2 regions of the Micromonospora sp. WMMB235 genome follow, and region 2 is predicted to be linked to the other one. Evidence: riboswitches for the same ligand, from Rfam matches in the RefSeq annotation. Region 2 holds a riboswitch; the other holds the start of a gene.

Region 1 (4,028 bases), 6.0 Mb from region 2:
CCGATCGCCTCGGCGACGGCGGGGTCGAGGTCGGCCAGATCATCGTCGAAGGCTGCCATCGGGGCCTACCGCGACTCGTTGGAGAAGGCGCGGTACTCGTCCGGCGACATCAGGGAAGGCATCTGCGCCAGCCGGACCCGCAGGAGCCAGCCTTTGCCGTACGGATCGGCGCCGATCAGGCCCGGATTGGCGATGACCGCCTCGTTGACGGCGACGACCTCTCCGCTGACCGGGAGATACAGCTCCGCGACCGACTTCGTGGACTCGACCTCTCCACACACGTCACCGGCAGTCAGGTGGCTCCCCGGCTCGGGCAGTTGCACATAGATGACATCACCCAGCGCTTCGGCGGCGAACGCGGTGATGCCTACTTCGGCCGGCTGAACCGAGTCGTTGACCCACTCGTGGTTGAGGCTGTACTTCAGGTGTTCCGGTACGTTCATGACGCTGAACCCTCGCAAGGAATGGCCGCGGATCACCGCGGACGACGGTAGAACGGAAGAGGGACGATCTCGACCGGCTCGGTGGTCCCCCTGATCTGCACGGCCAGCCGGATGCTGTCGCTGGTGCCGGCACGGATGCTGGCCATCGCGATCGGCCGTTTGAATGTGGGTGAAGGGGTGCCGCTTGTGATGAGGCCGACCGGATCAGCACCATGGCCGTCGTCGGTCAGCGTCACCACCTGCTGGCCCGCTCGGGGAATTCTCTGCCCGGACGCGACGAGGCCGACGAGCCGACGGGTAACGCCGCTCTTGTGGGCCTCGGCCAGCGCGGCTCGTCCGACGAAGTCGCCTGGTTTGACGAAGGACACCACCCGCCCCAGCCCGGCATCGAACGGGGTGACGTCACGGCCGATCTCTGCGCCGTACAACGGCATTCCAGCCTCGATGCGGAGGGTGTCGCGGCACGCCAGCCCTGTGGGCGTCAAGCCGTGACGCCGACCGGCCACAAGCGCTGCTTCCCACGTGCGCACCGCGTCTTCGGCGTGTACGAGCAGTTCGAAGCCGTCTTCGCCGGTGTAGCCGGTACGAGCGACGACGGCTGGACGACCGTCGATGTCCAGTAGCGCTGCGGTGTAGTAGCGGAGCCGGGTGAGTCCCGTACCGGTCAGGGCTTCCACGATGGGGGCGGCGCGCGGCCCCTGCACCGCGATGATCGCCCGCTCGTTCGTGCGGTCGGCGGCCCAGGCCGCGTAGTCCGCACAACGGGTCCTGATGGCCGCATGTACGACGCGTGTGTTGATGGCGTTGACGACCAGCAGGTACCGGTTCGATGCGAGGCGATAGGCAACGAGGTCGTCCAGCACCCCGCCGGCGGCGTCGCAGAGCATGGTGTAGCGCGCGCCACCGATCGGTACGGCAGACAGGTGCCCGACCAGAGCGTAGTTCAGTGCTGTCGGGGCCTCCGGCCCCGATACCTCGAGCTGCCCCATGTGGCTGAGGTCGAAGAGGCCGGCCTGTTCGCGTACGGCGCGGTGCTCAGCGAGCTCGCTTCCGTAGCGAAGGGGCATCCGCCAGCCGCTGAAGTCGGTGAATCGAGCTCCGTGTCCTATATGTGATGCATGCAGAGGTGAGCGGAGCAGAGCCGCAGGGTCCTGGTGCACGGGGGCGCTCCTCGTCCCGACGCACGCGGCGTCGAACGGTCGGTTGCCTCCCGCTCTGTCATTGACCTGAGAGCTTCACCGCTGCGTCAGCGGCTTGCACCGTGGGTGAGACGACGGTCGTCTGCTTTCCAGAGTCACCTCGCCTGCACGGTAATGGGGCCTGAGAGTTTCTTGGGAGTTTGCTCCTTCGGCGCTCCGAATGAACGGAGTCTCTCCCGTGCAGGTTCGAATGGTGTCTATGTAGTTGTGGGCCATTCGCAGGTTAGGTGACGGCACATACCGCGTCAACATCATCCTGCCCATAGCTGATGCCTATATATCGCCGTCGGATCGCTACGACGCTGCGGGATGGGCGTGGGGATTGGCCCGCCACCATCGGGCGAAGGCAGCGTTGTCGTTGACGTGATCCAGGTAGGCCCGGGTGATGGCCTGGAACAAAGCGCTGCTCTGTGCAGAGGTCAGCGCATCGCGCCGCCAGACGACCATCAGCCTGGCCAGCAACTGCGGCTCCCCGCGCAGCGGCAGCACCCGAGTCCCGGCGGCCGGGGCCCAGGTCGGGTCGACCAGCCGGACACCGTCTCCGGCGGCCACCAGTGGGTGCGCGGCGCCACTCGGCGCTTCGTACCGGATCTTCGGCTCGAAACCTGCGGCGCGGCAGGCCCGTCGCAGCGAGGCGAGTGAGCCGTCGTCCGGCCCCGGCGGACACACCCACGATTCGTTTCTCAGGTCGGCCAGCCGCACCTGCTCGTGGTGGGACTGCGGGTGGGAGGCGGACATGGCGACGAAGATCGGGTAACGGGGGATCAGTGGCCGGCTGGTGAGCGTGGGACCGATCGGCAGCTCGAAGCCCTCAAGGATGCCCAGCAACGCGGCATCCAACTGGCCTCGGGTGAGCGCCTCCACCAACAGTCGCGAGGACGGCTCTATCTGCAGCGCGATCTCCGGATCCGGGAACGCTTCCGCGACGTGGCGTACGAGGCTGCCCGCGCAGGCGATGTGGACGGTGCCGAGTCGGAGCAAACCTGGAATGGGGTGCCGGTCGCCGAAGTCCTCGACGAGCGCGTCGACCTCGGCCAGCACGACGCGGGCGCGCTGGAGCACCTGCTTGCCGAGTTCGGTCGGTTGCATACCGGTACGGCTTCGGACGAACAGCGGCCCACCGACCGTCTTCTCGATCCGATGCACCTGGGCCGTCAGCGCGGGCTGTGACAGGCCCAGGCGGGCGGCGGCGCCGGTCACGCTTCCGGCCTCGGCGATGGCACTGATCGCCCGCAGGTGGCGCACATCGATGCCCATGACCGAGATTATGCACGCGGCCGCAGGCGGCGCGGCGGCCACAGGCCAGGCGGGCGCGCCGCCCGGCAACTCCCGCCGGGCGGCGAACTCATACCCATCACATGTGGTTCAGTAGCGCGTGCTCACCGTGGTGCCAGAGCAGGCGGTCTTCCCGTAGAGGCTGATGTAGTGGTAGCCGGCGGCCGGGCTGGGGATGGCCAGCGACTCGGTGTTGCCGGCCCCGGCGGAGGAGCGGGTGGCGTTGCTGGTGGTGGCCCAGCTCGACGGACTGTAGTAGAGATCGCAGTTGCCCGTGCCGCCGGCCACGGCAATGGTGAGGGTGCTGACGCCGGCGGGCAGGTAGATGTACAGGTAGTCGTAGTTGCCCGCGGTCGCGGAGCGTCCACTGCGCTGGCAGTTGCGGTCGAGGGTACGCGTGTCAGTGCCGCTGCATTCCGGCACGGTGGTGCCGCCACCCGTCGTGACCGAGATCGTCTGGGACGATCTCGCGGTCGCCCCCTGGTTGTCGGTGACCGTCAGCGAGACGGTGTAGGTGCCGGCCGCAGCGTAGGTCTTGCTGGGGTTGACGGCCGACGAGGTGCTCCCGTCCCCGAAGGCCCACTGCCGGGAGGCGATGCTGCCGTCGGCGTCCGAGGACCGGTCGGTGAAGGTGGCGGTGAGCCCACTGGTCGCCACGGTGAACGAGGCGGACGGCGGCTGGTTGGTCGGGGGCGGCGTGGTGCTCCCGCCGCAATCCCCTGCCGCGCAGCGCGTCAGCCAGGCGTCGAAGTCGGCGTCGTAGCGTGAGCCGATGGTGCTGGTGAGGTACGTGCGGGCGGCGTTGAATGCCCCCGATCGGTAGTATCCGAGCACTGTCGTCATGTCCGGCCGATGGGACTGCATCATGTACCGCACGGCCAGATAGCCCCAGTTGTAGATGCGCGTCTGGTCGTTGTTGTAGGTGGTGTCGAACAGCGTGCGCAGCGCATAGGTGTGGTTGCCCGCCTGGCTCTGGGCACTGGTGTAGGTGACGTTCCGGTAGGAGTAGGAGACGTACTCGGCGAAGCCTTCGATCCACCAGATGGTAGGTGTGGTGATGTTGGCGCTGAAGTCGCCGTACATGTTGAACCGGCCATCGAGGTAGTGGGTG
Region 2 (4,028 bases):
AGCAGATCATCGCGCAGGCCCACGACTATGCCCGCCGGGTCGCCGAGTACGCCCGTACCCAGTACGAGAGTTACATGCGGGCGGCGGCGGAGGAGGCGAAGCGGGAGGCCGAGCGGGCGGTGACGGAGTACCGCAGTACCGCGGGGAGCGGCTTCGACGACTCGGTGGCGACGCGGGAGGCGTTGCGGATCTTCGGCGAGATGATGATCTCGCACATGCAGGCGGCGGCCCGGCACCTCGACGACGGCAGTGAGCAGTTGTCGCGCACGATGGAGCGGATCGCCCGGGAGTTGCCGCAGGGCGGCGGGACCGCGCCGCAGCCGGCGTTGTCGCGGCACCAGCGTTGAGCGGCGTCCCGGCCCGTGGTCACGGCGGGCCGGGACGCGCCGGCGGGTGTCAGGCGGCGACGGCTGCGATCGCGTCGGCGATGGGGGTGTCTCCGCCGACGAGTTCCAGGGTGTGCCCGGCGGTGGCCGGGGCGTACAGCAGGGCGAGCAGCACCCGGGCCACGTCGGCGCGGCTGATCGCGCCGGCTTCGACGTGCCGGGCCAGGGTGATGCGGCCTGCGGGTTCGTCGTCGGTGAGGCGGCCGGGCCGCAGCACCGTCACGTCGAGGTCCCGCGCGGCGACGTCGTCCTCGGCGGCCTTCTTGGCCCGCAGGTACGCCGCCCACACGTCGTCGGTGCCCTCGGCGGGGGCGGTGTCCACGCCCATGGAGGAGACCAGCAGGTAGCGGCGTACCCCGGCTCGTACGGCGGCGTCGGCGAGCAGCACGGCGGCGCCGCGGTCGACGGTGTCCTTGCGGGCGGCGCCGCTGCCGGGTCCGGCGCCGGCGGCGAACACGACAGCGTCGGCGCCGGCCAGGTGGGCGGCGAGGGTGTCGACGTCGGTGTGTTCCAGGTCACACACGACGGGTTCGGCGCCGGCGGCGCGCAGCGCGGCGGCGTGGTCGGGGTTGCGGATCAGTCCGAGCGCGGTGTCTCCGCGTCCGGCCAGTTCCCGCTCCAGCAGTTTGGCGATCTTTCCGTGCCCTCCGGCGATGACGACGCGCATGGGCTCAACCTAGCCCGCCTGGCCGCACCCCGCCGCGCGACCGCCGTACGGGTGGGAGGTGCGGGGTCCGGCGAGGGAGCATGGACGGGTGAGTGAGGCGTTCGAGGAGTTGACGCGGCTGGTGGCCGCCGGTGACGTGGTGGTGCTCAGCGGCGCGGGCCTGTCCACCGAGTCGGGCATTCCGGACTACCGGGGGCCCAGTGGCGCGGCGCGCCGGCACACCCCGATGACGTACCAGGAGTTCACCCGGGATCCGCTGGCCCGGCGGCGGTACTGGGCGCGCAGCCACCTGGGCTGGCAGACCATCGCCCGGGCGGCGCCCAACGACGGGCACCGGGCGGTGGCCCGGCTGCAGGACGCCGGGCTGCTCGGCGGGATCATCACCCAGAACGTCGACGGGCTGCACACCGCCGCCGGCGCCACCGGCGTGATCGAGCTGCACGGCCGCCTCGACGAGGTGACGTGCCTGGACTGCGGTAACGCCACCGGCCGCGACGAGCTGCACCGGCGGCTGTCCGAGGCGAACCCGGGCTTCGACGCGCGGGTGGCGCGCGTCAACCCCGACGGCGACGTGGACCTGCCCGACGAGGCGGTGACCGGGTTCCGCGCCGTCGACTGCGGGGTCTGCGGCACCGGCATGCTGAAACCGGACGTGGTGTTCTTCGGCGAGACGGTTCCCGCGCCCCGCGTCGCGGACTGTTTCGCGCTCGTCGAGCGGGCCCGGGCGCTGCTGGTGCTCGGGTCGTCGTTGACGGTGATGTCGGGGCGGCGGTTCGTGCTGCGGGCGGCCCGCCACGGCATCCCGGTGGCGATCGTCAACCAGGGCGTCACCCGCGGCGACGGGTACGCGGCACTGCGCCTGGACGCGCCGCTGGGCGCGACGCTGTGCGCGCTGGCCGACCGGGTGGCGGCGGCGCCGGCGCCGGTGTGATCAACCCCCGGGACATGAGCCGGAAACACGCCCGCTGGTAGCGTGGGAAGTGCCGGTACCACCCACGTGGGAGAGACCGTCGATCCGACGGCGCCGAAGGGGCAGATTCTCCCCGGAACCTCTCAGGCAAAAGGACCACGTGGGCAGGCGCTGTGGAGCGCGTCAGCGCGACTCAGGGGGAGGCCGACCCGTCGACCTCGCCCCACCAAGGAGCGCAGCGCATGACCGCAGAGCAGTTCGCCGACCGGCACATCGGCCCCGGCCGCGACGACGAACGCCGGATGCTGGACACCGTCGGTTACGGCTCCGTCGACGAGCTGATGGACGCCGCGATCCCCGAGGTGATCCGCTGGCACGGCACCCTGGACCTGCCCGCCCCGGCCAGTGAGCGGGAGGCTGTCGCCGAGCTGCGCGCCCTCGCGTCGCGCAACACCGTCGCCGTGTCCATGATCGGCCTGGGTTACCACGGCACGCACACCCCGGCGGTGATCCGCCGCAACGTGCTGGAGAACCCCGCCTGGTACACCGCGTACACGCCGTACCAGCCGGAGATCAGCCAGGGCCGGCTGGAGGCGCTGCTGAACTTCCAGACCATGGTCACCGACCTGACCGCCCTGGCCACCGCGAACGCCTCGATGCTCGACGAGGGCACCGCCGCGGCCGAGGCGATGACGCTCGCGCGCCGCGCGTCCAAGAGCAAGAGCCCGGTGTACGTGGTCGACGCCGACGCGTTGCCGCAGACCGTCGCGGTGATCGCCAGCCGCGCCGAGCCGCTCGGCATCGAGGTGCGCGTGGTCGACGTCGAGCGTGACGAGCTGCCGGCGGAGTTCTTCGGCCTGCACCTGCAGTACCCGGGCGCCTCCGGCGCGGTCCGCGACCACCGGGCGCTTGTCGACGCGGCGCACGGCGTGGGCGCGCTGGTGACGGTCGCCGCGGATCTGCTGGCGTTGACGCTGCTGCGCCCGCCGGGCGAGATCGGCGCCGACATCGCCGCCGGCACCACCCAGCGGTTCGGCGTACCGATGGGCTTCGGTGGGCCGCACGCCGGTTACCTGGCGGTGCGCTCAGGCCTGGAGCGGATGCTGCCCGGCCGCCTCGTCGGGGTGTCCCGCGACGCCGACGGCAACCCGGCGTACCGGCTGGCGTTGCAGACCCGTGAGCAGCACATCCGCCGGGAGAAGGCGACCAGCAACATCTGCACCGCCCAGGTGCTCCTCGCGGTGATGGCCGGCATGTACGCCGTCTATCACGGCCCGGACGGGCTGCGCGCCATCGCCCGGCGTACCCACGAGGCGGCGGCGCGGCTCGCGGCCGGGCTGCGCGCCGGGGGCGTGCAGGTCGCGGAGGTCGCGTTCTTCGACACCGTCACCGCGACCGTGCCGGGCCGGGCCGCCGAGGTGGTCGCAGCCGCCGCGGCGCGCAACGTGAACCTGCGGCTGGTCGACGCCGACCGGGTCGGCGTCTCCTGCGACGAGACCACCACGCCCGCGCACCTGCAGGCGGTGTGGGGGGCGTTCGGCGTCGACGGGTTCGACGGCGACACCGACGCGGCCCTGCCGGACGGGCTGGCCCGCACGTCGGACTTCCTCACCCACCCGGTGTTCCACAGCCACCACTCGGAGACGGCGATGCTGCGCTACCTGCGCCGCCTGGCCGACTTCGACTACGCGCTGGACCGCGGCATGATCCCGCTGGGGTCGTGCACGATGAAGCTCAACGCCACCACCGAGATGGAACCGATCACCTGGCCGGAGTTCGCGCACCTGCACCCGTTCGCGCCGGACGAGCAGACCGCCGGGTACCGGGAGCTGATCGCGCAGCTGGAGGGCTGGCTGGCCGAGGTGACCGGCTACGACGCGGTCAGCGTGCAACCGAACGCCGGGTCGCAGGGTGAGCTGGCCGGGCTGCTGGCGATCCGCGGCTACCACCGGGAGCGCGGCGAGGGCCACCGCGACGTGTGCCTGATCCCGTCGTCGGCGCACGGCACGAACGCCGCGTCCGCCGTGATGGCCGGCATGCGGGTCGTGGTGGTCGGCTGCGACGC

The links. A riboswitch is a leader RNA that binds a small molecule or an ion and turns the genes downstream of it on or off. The one in region 2 is predicted to bind glycine.
Region 1: linked by a shared signal. The riboswitch ahead of gcvT (glycine cleavage system aminomethyltransferase GcvT) and the one ahead of gcvP (aminomethyl-transferring glycine dehydrogenase) in region 2 are both predicted to bind glycine.

What each region holds. Positions count from the first base shown of each region.
Region 1 covers NZ_MDRX01000001.1:6,990,753-6,994,780, reverse strand. The annotation lists gene glyA (serine hydroxymethyltransferase) at 1-59, opposite strand, end outside; gene gcvH (glycine cleavage system protein GcvH) at 66-443, opposite strand; gene gcvT (glycine cleavage system aminomethyltransferase GcvT) at 476-1,603, opposite strand; glycine riboswitch at 1,742-1,831, opposite strand; gene BFV98_RS31130 (LysR family transcriptional regulator) at 1,937-2,899, opposite strand; gene BFV98_RS31125 (collagenase) at 3,008-4,028, opposite strand, start outside.
Region 2 covers NZ_MDRX01000001.1:987,431-991,458, forward strand. The annotation lists gene BFV98_RS04175 (DivIVA domain-containing protein) at 1-347, shown strand, start outside; gene BFV98_RS04180 (NAD(P)H-binding protein) at 397-1,053, opposite strand; gene BFV98_RS04185 (NAD-dependent protein deacetylase) at 1,142-1,984, shown strand; glycine riboswitch at 2,042-2,132, shown strand; gene gcvP (aminomethyl-transferring glycine dehydrogenase) at 2,206-4,028, shown strand, end outside.